DNA from 2 places in the Plantibacter sp. Mn2098 genome. Region 1 is predicted to be linked to the other one. Evidence: riboswitches for the same ligand, from Rfam matches in the RefSeq annotation. Region 1 holds a riboswitch; the other holds the start of a gene.
The links. A riboswitch is a leader RNA that binds a small molecule or an ion and turns the genes downstream of it on or off. The one in region 1 is predicted to bind thiamine pyrophosphate.

Region 1 (5,555 bases):
CCAGGGCGTCCGGACGCTCCCGCGCGATGAACGCATCCTCCTGCACCGTCCAGGCCGGCCACCACTCGACGGTACCGTCGCGACGGCTCAGCCTGCCCTCCCGCATCGGTGGTGGAGCATCCAGCCAGATCGAGGAGGCGGCGAGCCTCGCTGAAGCCCGCGACAGTGCTCCGCAGCCCTCGACCACCAACGGGATCGACGGATCGACGACGTGCGCCTCGGCACGCTCAGACCGATGCCAGTCCCACCGACGCCACACGGCCGGCAACCCGGCCGACAACGGACGGAGCACCGATTCGGTGAGCAGGACGCTCCCCTCGTCCAGTCCGTCCCAACCCGGGTACAGGTCGTCCATGTGCACGACCGTCGAGTCCGTGAGCGCCCCAGCGACCGCTGCGGCCAGGCTCGTCTTGCCCGAACCGGAACGACCGTCGATCAGGAGCACCGGAGCACGCGTGGCACCCGCGGATCCCCACGCTCCCGACGCTCCCGCCGGCATCCCGTCCTGTCCCACCGTCATGACCCGATGAATCGGAACGAGCCCGAGACAACGGCCGTGCCGATCGCGAGGACCATGATCCCGACCGCGACCAGCACTGCGACGGCGTCTGCCGCACTGAGCGTGGACGATCTCGCCCAGGTGCGAGGAATGGACGAACCGAACCCTCTCGCCTCCATCGCGGTCGCCAATTTACTCCCCCGGCGGATCGCGAACACGAGCAGCACAAACGCCATCGACACGAATCTCCGGATGACGCCGTGGTCGCCGAGCCCTCTGGCCCGCCTGGCCAACGCCATGCTCCTCCAGTCCTCCACGAACAGACCGAGCATGCGCGCACCGGCGAGCGTCCCGAGCACAAATCGACTCGGAAGCCTGACGATCTGCGACAGCCCGTCGGCGAGGTCCGTCGGGTCGACGCGCGCGAACAGCAGGATGGTCGGCAAGCCGAGCGCGACCACCCTGACGGTCACGGCTATGGCGAGTTCGATGGAGCTGTCGGTGATCCTGATCACCCAGAACGACCAGTACTCGTGCCCGCCCGGCTTGCCGTACAACAGCATGCTGATCCCGCCGACCGGGGCGAAGAGCAGCACCGGCCACGCTCGGCGCAGAAACGCCCGCAGCGTGAGTCCAGCGAGCGGGAAGAGCATCGCCTCGAGCACCACCGCGACGGCCGCGCTCACCCAGTCGATCGTCACGAGCAGCGGGAGGGACAACAGGATGACGATGAACGCCTTCGTCACCGGGTTCACCCGGTCGAGCACAACCGGACGGCCATCCCTGGTTGCGACAGGAGCATTCGCCAGCGCCGTCATGCCGCAGCCTCCGCTCCGCGCATCGGTTCGTGCATCGGTTCGAGTGTCAGGACACGATCGCCCAGCAGATCGACGTAGGCCGCGTCGTGCGTGACGGAGATGACCGTCATGCCGGCATCGAGCTCGTCCTGCAGGAGTTCGACCAGCGAGATCCAGCTCCTCCGATCCTGCCCGAACGTGGGTTCATCGAGGATCATCACCTGCGGCCTCGCGGCGAGCACCGTCGCAACCGACAAACGGCGCTTCTGACCACCGGACAGGCTGAAGGGATTCGCACGGGCGAGCTTCGCGAGGTCCAGTCGTTCGAGCAGATCGTCGACACGGGCCTCGATCTCGGCAGGGGCCCAGCGCAATGCGCGCAGGGCCACAGCGAGTTCGTCGTGGACGGTGCTCGTGACGAACTGGTGCTCAGGGTCCTGGAACACCGTGCCGACCCGGGTGAGCAGTTCCCTCGACGTCCACGTGATCGGCCGGCGACCGCGGCGACCGGCGAGGGCCTCCGATGAGCGGACCTCGCCCGAATACTCCGGCAGGAGACCCGCCAGCGTCAAGGCGAGCGTCGACTTCCCGGCGCCGTTGGGTCCGACCACGACCGTCGATCGCCCGGTCTCGATGGCGACCTCCAGATGCTCCTGCACGGGAACACCCGCAGCACGCGCCGTCCGCGGAACCCGAGAGATCCCGAGGTCCTGCGCCAAGAGCGCGTGCGTCCCATCGCCTGGCCGCCCTCGGCGAGCGAGCCCGAGCGGGACTCCGGGAACCCACACGCCCGACGCTGCGAGCCGCGCGCCGACATCGTCGAGCACCGTTTCCGGCGAACCGTCCGCGAGTACACCGCCGTCCGGATCGAGGACGATGACCCGGGTGATGAGGTCACGCCACACGTCGACGCGGTGCTCGATGACGACGAGCGTCGAGGAACCGTCGCCGACGACCCGTTCAACCGCATCGCGCACCTCGAGGACCCCGGCCGGGTCGAGATTCGCCGTCGGCTCATCGAGAAGGAGCAGCGATGGCTGCATCGCGAGCACACCGGCCAGGGCCAGCCGCTGCTTCTGCCCGCCGGACATCGCCTGCGTCGGGTGATCGAGCGGCAGGTCGAGCCCGACCGCATCGAGGCTCGCCCGCACCCGTGCCCAGATCTCGTCCCTCGGGACGCCGAGATTCTCGCATCCGAATGCGACATCGTCGCCGACGCGCGCGAGGATGACCTGCGAATCGGGGTCCTGCAGAACCAGGCCCGCGCGGCCTCGGACCCGTTCGGGAGGCTCGCCGTCGATCAGGATCGAACCGGCGACCTCGCCCTCGTCCGAGCCGCCCAGGACACCGGCGAGGGCATGGATGAGGGTGGACTTGCCCGCCCCGGACGCGCCGAGGAGGAGCACCCGCTCCCCCGGTTCGATCGTGAACGTCAGATCGCGGGCGGCCCAGGCCTTCCGGCCGGCGTGTCGCCACCCCCAGCCGTCGACCTGGACCCGCGCCGCGATTCCGCGTGACACGATCTAGACCTCGTTCCGGGCATCCCGTCCAGCCGCGAACCGGCTGAGCGCCCCCGTTGACGCGAGCGCCTTCACAAGCGCCCACCCGAGCACACCCGCGAGGACGGCACCCGAGACGACCGTTGCGATGAGGTAGAAGGTGTTGAACTCCGCCGACTTCGCGAGGTTGCCGGAGGTGAAGAGTTCGAGCAGCCACTCCGCGAGTCCTGCGCCCGCGCCGGCGAGGATCGCCGGCAGCAGACCGAATCGACGGTACGCGAACGCCGCGAAGACGAGTTCCGCACCGAGCCCCTGTGCGAGGCCGGAGTAGACCGTGGAGATGCCCCACACGTTGCCGATGAGCGCGGAGACGACCGCGCCGATGAGTTCGACGAGGAGCGCAGCACCCGGCTTCCGGATGATGAGGCCGCCGAGGACCCCGCCGAGCAGCCAGACGCCGTTCGCGATGCCGCCGAAGCCGGGTGTCACCGCGTTGGCGCCCTCGTACCAGAGGTAGCCGATGGTGTTCCAAGCCCAGAAGATGAGCCCGGTTGCGACGCCGAGGACGGCGACCACGACGATGTCGACGACGCGCCACTTGAGAGTGCGGTTGTTGGCGTCGAGGCGTGCTGGTGTGTTGATCGATGCTGACACGTGACGTGCCCTTCCTGTTTTGGGAAAGAGGGCACGGGTAGTGAGAAATGGTCTCCCTGCGCTGGCATGATCCAGATCAGGTTTGACGGTCGAAGGCGGATACCTTCCTCTCAGCCCGGTTCACCGGACTCCCGTGATGTCACCGAGTATAGCTCTGGTGAACAGCGGGGAACGCTTCGCGCGTCCCTCCGCTACTTCTTGAGCGCCCGGATGATCCCGGAGAGCGCTTTGCCGCTTACCCAGATGAACGGGATGGCGACCGCGATGAGCGAGATCAGGTTCGGGTCGAAGCGCAGCCCGTCCCTGGTCTTGATGTACGCGCCGACCGGAACGGCGAGTCCGCCGCCGCCTCCGCCACCGGCTGCTTCATCGTCGCCGCCTTCGCTGCCGGCGCCGAAGCCGTAGTACGACAGCGCGACGGGGACGAACTTCACGCCGTCGACATCCTGCTGCTCGCCGTAGGCCGCCGTCACGCCGATGTTCTTGGCCTGTTCCGCAAGTTTCAACACGAGATTCGTCATGGTGCCACGCTACCCCGCGCACCCACGAGAACCAAGGTGCATCACGGCGGGTGACCAGCGTGGGCCCTCAGCGCTCCTGCAGGCCATCGCCCCGGCTGCCGAGTCCGCGTCGCCTCGGTTTGCCGAGCAGCGACGCGGGGGCGATGGCATGATCCCCGAACCGGCCGGCGACCTGATCCATCGTGGCCTCGGCATCCCGCCACTCCTCATCCGGGTCCCAGAGCCCGGCCGACCCGCCGGCATCCTCCGACAGTTGCTCGACCTTGACACCGATCAGACGGACGAGTTGTCCACGGCGGTCGAGTGCGTCGAACAGCGAGACCGCCTCCTCGTACAGCCGTCGGCCGACGTTCGTGGGGTCCGGGAGCGTCTTGGATCGCGACACGACCGAGAAGTCGGCGAAGCGCACCCGGATGCCAACCGTTCGCCCGGCGAATCCGCCGCGCCGAAGCCGCACCGCGACGAGGTTCGCGAGATTGAGGACCTCTCGTCGCAGCATTGCAGGATCGGCGATGTCGGTCTCGAACGTGACCTCGTGGCTGACGCTCTTCTCGCGCCGCACCGTGGTCACGGATCGGGGGTCGACACCGCTCGCGAGCTCGAGCAGTTTGCGTCCCGTGGCGTCCCCCACCGCGCGTTGCAACACCGAGAGCGGAGTGTCCGCCACCTCCCCGACCGTGCGGATGCCGCGGTTCAGGAGCTGCTCCTCCGTCTTGCCGCCGACACCCCAGAGCGCGCCCACCGGCAACGGCCGCAGGAAGGCGACGGTCTCATCCGCGGGCACCACGAGCAACCCGTCCGGCTTGGACAGACCGGATGCCAGCTTCGCCACGTACTTCGTGGCGGCGACCCCGACGGAGCACGGCAATCCGGTCTCGGCGAGCACCCGTTGCTTGATGATGCTCGCGATCTCCTTGGGTCGGCCCATGAGCCTGATAGCGCCTGAGACGTCGAGGAAGGCCTCGTCGATGCTGAGCGGCTCGACGAGCGGCGTGATCGATTCGAACACCTGCATCACCAGATCCGAGTACTTGCGGTACTCCCCGTGATGGGGCTCCAACACGATCGCCGTCGGGCAGAGCCGCAGCGCCTGGGACACCGGCATCGCCGCCTTGACGCCGTACCGCCTGGCCTCATAGCTGGCGGAGGTGACGACCGAGCGGCCTTCACGATGTCCGACGATGAGCGGGAGCCCGGCAAGTTCCGGTCGCTGCAAGAGCTCCACCGAGACGAAGAACGCGTCCATGTCGACGTGCAGGATGTGGGTGCCGCTGTCATCCGCGTCCGCGTGGGACACGCGCCGTGATGCACCGTCCTGCCGACTCATGACACCATTGTCTCAGCAGGGTCCGACATCGCCTCGCCGGCAGCGTGGCGTCCGATCCGGCCGAGCGGAATGAGCTGGCGCATCGTGCGTTGGAGTAAGCGACGAAAGGTGCGCCCGTGACTGACATCGACTGGCTCCACATGCAGCAACTCGCAACCGACGAGTTCACCAGACGGCTCGAAGCGGTCACCGATTGGGACGGTGAGACACCGGACACCGAGTGGACGACGAAGCAACTCGTGCAGCACGTCATCGAAG
Region 2 (5,555 bases), on a different contig from region 1:
GGTGTTCTGGGCGACAAGTGCCGTCACGACCGCCATGCCGTAGCCGCCGTTCGCGGCGATGCTCTTGAGGTCCGCCTGGATGCCGGCGCCGCCTGTCGGGTCGGTGCCGGCGATGCTGAGGATGCGCGGGGTGCGCGCTCGCGACACCGTCGAGCCGTTGGGGCCCCTCGACAGGCTCAGGGACCGGGCGGCGGGCAGGGGTCGGGCGGCTGCGTCACTCATAGGAGCGCCTCCGTCCAGGCGGCGCGGAAGGCGGCAGCCGCGGCCGTGGGGTCGTCGGCCGCACAGATCGCGGACACCACGGCGAGCCCTGCAGCACCCGCGGAGCGCAGCGCGGCCGTGTCGGACAGTGCGACACCGCCGATCGCGACGCACGGCAACGCCGTTGATGCGGCGAGCGCCCGGAAGCCCTCGATCCCGAGCGGTGCAGGGTGGTCCGGTTTGGTGCTCGTCGGTCGGATGACACCGACACCGAGATAGTCGACGGTCCCGGCCGGGAGCGCCGCGACGTCCGCGAAGTGCGCCGGCGTGTTCGCGGTGAGGCCGAGGATCGCATCCGGCCCGATGATTCGTCGCGTCTCGAGTACCGGCAGATCGCTCTGCCCGATGTGGACGCCGTCGACCCGCGCCCCGGCGGCTCGGGCGGCGAGGAACACGTCCACCCGGTCGTCGACGAACAGCAGCGCACGACCGGCGATGGCGGCGCTGGCCGCAACCGTCAACTCGAACAGCTCACGCGCCGTCCCCGACTTCTCCCGCAGTTGGATCGCGGTGGCGCCGCCGTCGACGGCACGCCCCACAACATCGAGGACCCCGCACGATCCACTCAGGGACGCATCGGTGACGAGGTACGTCGAAAGCGCGTCGGCGTCCATTCGCACTCCCCCGGTCCCTGAGCCCGTCGAAGGGCCCACCGTCCCCGCACCCACATCGAGTCCCGCCCCGCCGGTCCCTGAGCCTGTCGAAGGGCCCGGAACCACCGCTACCCCGGCACGCCCCACCCGGTCCCCGTCGAAGGACACCCCGTTCGCAGCGTCATCCCCACCCGTCCGGCTCACGCGATGACCGCCATCCGCCGCACGGTATCGGCGTCGACGGTCGACAAACGGTCGAGGAACGCGATTGCGAAGCTGCCCGGCCCACGGGATTCCGATGCCGCAAGCTCGGCGGCGATCGTGTAGACGGTCGTCGCGGCAACGGTCGTGACGAGTCGGTCGTCGTCGAGCGACGCGAACGCCGCCATGACCGAGCCGAGCGCGCATCCACCGCCCGTCACCGCAGTGAGCCAGACGTGTCCGTTGCTCGTGCGGACGACGCGTTCTCCGTCGGTGATGACATCGGTCGGGCCGGACACCGCGACCACGGAACCGGCACGACGAGCGATGGCGCGGGCCGCGTCGAGCGCGCTCTCCGCGGTGTCCGTCGCGTCCACGCCGCGGCCACCCGCTCCGAGGCCGGCGAGCGCGATGATCTCCGAGGCGTTCCCCCTCACGATCGTCGGGCGGAGGTCCAGCAGCTGGGATGCGAGGGCGGTGCGGACGGGCAGGAACCCGATCGCGACCGGGTCGAGGACCCAGGGCGTCCCCGCGTCGGCGGCTGCGGCGGCCGCTTCGAGCATCGCCTCCCGCGGTTCGGCATGCGGGGTGCCGAGGTTGATGAGCACCCCGGAGGCGATGCGCGCGAACGGGCCGGCCTCGGTCGGGATGTCGACCATCGCCGGCGCAGCGCCGAGCGCGAGGAGGATGTTCGCGGTGAAGTTGGTGACCACGGCGTTGGTGATCGACTGCACAAGCGGCGTGCGCGAGCGCAGCTCCTCGAGGAGGGTCGCCGCGCGTTCGGCGAGGGCCGCCGGATCGACGACACCACCCCCTGCGACGGCATCGGTGGACGGGTGGGCAGACTGCTGCGGTGTGCGAATGCTCATCCGCGACATCCCTTCGCTAGTACGAACTAGATCAGGTTCGACGGGTGTGTTCTCAGCCCGTGTCGCATCGCGACGGGCACCCCGTGTCACTCGCCACCACCATAGCGCGTGGCGCCGTGTGCGAAGATCGGTGGCCCGACAAACGCGGCCGGGCACGCAGACCGGGAGGTTCTGTCCGACGACCGGGCACGAGGGCCGGAACACAATGGGCGGATGCGAACCTCCAGCGCACGCCGATAGGGTGGCCCCGTGAACGACGTCGACACCTCAGCCTCATCCGCCGCCGCTGATCCCGAAGCGAGGACGACCATCCCTTGGTCGGTGGGGTCGTGGACGACTCCCCCGGTTTCAGCCGTCGAGGAGGAGACCGCCGATGGCGTGGACCTCCTCGTGACCGCCGTGGAGGGCAGCGATGCCTGGCGGCACACCTCCTACGGTTTTGTCCACGACACGGAGCACGCGCTGCTCACGCCGTTCGCGACGGGCACGGCCTGCGAGGTGTCGTTCACGGCGGCCTTCGACGCCCAGTTCGATCAGGCCGGGGTGTTCCTCCGAGCTGATGACGAGCACTGGATCAAGGCCGGAGTGGAGTTCGCCGATGGGCTGCCGCAGCTGGGCGCGGTCGTGACGGATGTCCGCTCCGACTGGTCCGTCGGGCCGGTCCCGGCGTGGGCCGGGCGTGTTGTGACCGTGCGGGCAAGCCGGTCCGGTGACGCCGTGACGATCCGTGCGCGAGTCGACGACGAGCCCTGGCAGCTCGTGCGGGTCGCTCCGTTCACGGCTGACGCGCTGGTCGCCATCGGCCCGTTCTGTTGCGCTCCGACCCGTTCCGGACTGACGGTCCGCTTCCACTCCTGGACCCAGTCCTCCGCCGATTCCGCCCTCCACTAGCCCGCGAACTGTCACTCGTGGCTGCTCTGACGCCCTGAAACCCACCACAACTGATAGCTCGCGAGCTGTCAGTTGTGGCTGTTCTCGGGCGCTGGAACCAGCCACGACTGACCACTCGCGGACGAAGTGCGGCATGATGGCGGGATGGCAGAGGGGGATGGCGTGACGGGATTCTTTGAGGCGGTGACGACCGTGTTCGAGGTCGTCGGGGTCGGCGCGATGGTCGTCGGATTCCTCGTCGCGATCGGTGTCTCGATCCGCGTCTGGATCCGTTCGAAAGACGGAGGCCACGCGTTCAAGACCCTCCGCGAGACGATCGGCGGCGTCATCCTGCTCGGCCTGGAGATTCTCGTCGCCGCTGACCTCGTCAAGACCGTCACCTCCACGCCATCACTCACCGATGCGGCGGTCCTCGCGCTCATCGTCCTCATCCGGACGGTGTTGAGCTTCTCGCTGCAGGTCGAGATCGATGGCGTCGCCCCCTGGAAGCGAGCGTTCGTCACCGGACCACAGGTGCTCACGAAGGCCGTCGCCAGAGGCAACGCGGGACCCGCCGACTAGCCCGCCCGATCAGCCCGCGAACTGTCACTTGTGGCGGCTATCAGCACGCCAGACCGGCCACGACCGACAGCTCGCGAGCTGACGGTTGTGGCTGGCAACCGGAGCGTCAGACCAGCCACGACTGACAGTTCGCGGGCCGGCAGGGCGGCTACCAGGTGGCCCGGATGAGGGCGGGGAGCTCTCGCATGTCGTGGAAGACGTGCGTGTTGGGGCCGACGAGGCGCGCTTCGGGGATGACGCCGCCGGCGTAGGCGTAGACGCGCATACCGGCAGCACGGGCAGCAGCGACGCCGACCGGGCTGTCCTCGATGACGATGCAGCGGGACGGATCGATGCCGAACGTCGCGGCCGCGTGCAGGAACAGGTCCGGCGCAGGCTTGCCGGTCGCGACGTCGCTCGCGCTGAAGATGCTGCCGTCGAAGTGCTCGTGCAGCCCCGTGTGTTCGAGGTTCCGCTTGATGTCCGGGTGCGCACTGTTGGACGCGACGCAGATGGGCGATCCGGCCTCGAGGATCTCGGTTATCGCCTCGCCGACACCGTCGACGGCCTCCAGATCGGCAGCGCACGCATCGCGGAACGCCTGGCCCCAACGGTCGAGCCAGGTGGGGTCGAGCGTGCGCCCGAGGTTCTCCTCGACGAGCTTGATGTACGTCTCGTACGATGCGCCGACGAGGTGCTCGTGGATATCCGCCTCGGTGAGGGTGCTCCCGGCCTCGGTCAGCAGCTTGAGGTTGACGCGGACGGAGATCCGTTCCGTGTCGACGAGGGTCCCGTCGCAGTCGAAGATCACCAGGTCGGGGTAGTCAGCCATACCGACGAGCCTAGGCGACGCCCGCGACACCGGCACCCGTCGCCTGTTGTGAACACTCGGGCTGGCCGAGTCCACGCAGAGGAAAATTGATAACAACTCTTTGTTATCATTGATTCATGACTGAGCAGCCGAGCCCGCGCGACCGCATCGTCGAAGCCGCCTCCGAACTCCTCTCCGCAGGAGGACGGGACGCCGTCTCCACCCGCGCTGTCAGCGCCGCCGCCGGGGTGCAGCCGCCGACGATCTACCGGCTCTTCGGCGACATGAGCGGACTGCTCGATGCGGTCACCAGCCACGGATTCGCCGCCTACCTGCACACCAAACGCAACCGCACGCTCCTTCCGGACCCGGTCGACGATCTGCGGGCCGGCTGGGATCTCCACGTCGCGTTCGGCGTCGCGAACCCGGCGCTCTACTCGCTGATGTACGGCCAGCCGGAGGCGGGAGCTGAGCCCACCGCAGCGCGTGAGGCGGAGGCCGTCCTGCGCAGCCTGATCGAGCGGGTCGCCGTCGCCGGACGCCTCCTGGTCGACGTCGATCGCGCCGTCCAGATGGTGCACGCGGCCAGCTCTGGCGTTGCGCTCACCCTCATCGCGACGCTGCCTGAGCGGCGTGACCCGCTCCTCTCCGAGACGATGCGCGAGGCCGTCCTGACCGCGATCACGACCCCGGCCGATGCTGCGGGCACGTCGACCGGATCGGCGGACGGTTCCAGCGTCATCGCTAGACACGCGGTGTCGCTCGCCGCGGCGATCGCCGACGACCGACGCAACAGCGCCCTCCCGGCCGACGAGGCGGACGCGGCCGAAACGACATCCCCGGGCGAGACCGGCGTCCTGACCGATGCGGAGACGGCCCTCCTCACCGAGTGGCTCGGCAAGCTCGCCAACGCCGCCGGCTGAGCACCACCGGGAGCGTCGACGCACGGCGCAGGCGGCCAGCGAGTCGGCCGCCGGCCGCTCAGCGGTTCAGCGCGCTGGCGGCCGTGCGCCGCAGATCTGGCCAGGCCCGGCCTGCCTGCCCCGGCCTGCCTGCCCGCCCCAGCTCAACGATTCCGCCGCGACTCCCGCACCCGTCGAACGATCAAGATCACGGCCCCCGCGATGACCACCACCACGGCGACGCCACCCGCCACCAGCAGCCCCGTCTGCACACCGGTCGACGAGAGCTGACCGGTGTGTGAGCCGACAGTCGCAGCATCGGTCGGCGTCACGGTCGGCGACGGGCTCGGCGTCGGTGCGACCACGGCCACGAGCACGAAGTCCGGCACCGTCACCGCAGCACCCGACCCGTCGATGGTGATCTGCTGGGTGAGCGGGCCACCGGCCGTGTATCCGTCCGGCACCGTCAGCGTCGCCGTGTACGTGC

Region 2: linked by a shared signal. The riboswitch ahead of thiM (hydroxyethylthiazole kinase) and the one ahead of ACL9RL_RS17375 (ECF transporter S component) in region 1 are both predicted to bind thiamine pyrophosphate.

The regions. Positions count from the first base shown of each region.
Region 1 is NZ_JBMOUH010000011.1:158,615-164,169, reverse strand. Features, by position in the region: gene ACL9RL_RS17390 (hypothetical protein) at 1-520, opposite strand, end outside; gene ACL9RL_RS17385 (energy-coupling factor transporter transmembrane component T family protein) at 517-1,317, opposite strand; gene ACL9RL_RS17380 (ABC transporter ATP-binding protein) at 1,314-2,816, opposite strand; gene ACL9RL_RS17375 (ECF transporter S component) at 2,820-3,449, opposite strand; TPP riboswitch at 3,486-3,594, opposite strand; gene ACL9RL_RS17370 (hypothetical protein) at 3,641-3,970, opposite strand; gene dinB (DNA polymerase IV) at 4,038-5,297, opposite strand; gene ACL9RL_RS17360 (TIGR03086 family metal-binding protein) at 5,414-5,555, shown strand, end outside.
Region 2 is NZ_JBMOUH010000002.1:419,706-425,260, reverse strand. Features, by position in the region: gene ACL9RL_RS04760 (bifunctional hydroxymethylpyrimidine kinase/phosphomethylpyrimidine kinase) at 1-222, opposite strand, end outside; gene thiE (thiamine phosphate synthase) at 219-875, opposite strand; gene thiM (hydroxyethylthiazole kinase) at 1,055-1,933, opposite strand; TPP riboswitch at 1,916-2,018, opposite strand; gene ACL9RL_RS04745 (DUF1349 domain-containing protein) at 2,174-2,815, shown strand; gene ACL9RL_RS04740 (DUF1622 domain-containing protein) at 2,960-3,376, shown strand; gene ACL9RL_RS04735 (HAD family hydrolase) at 3,525-4,187, opposite strand; gene ACL9RL_RS04730 (TetR/AcrR family transcriptional regulator) at 4,304-5,089, shown strand; gene ACL9RL_RS04725 (MSCRAMM family protein) at 5,233-5,555, opposite strand, start outside.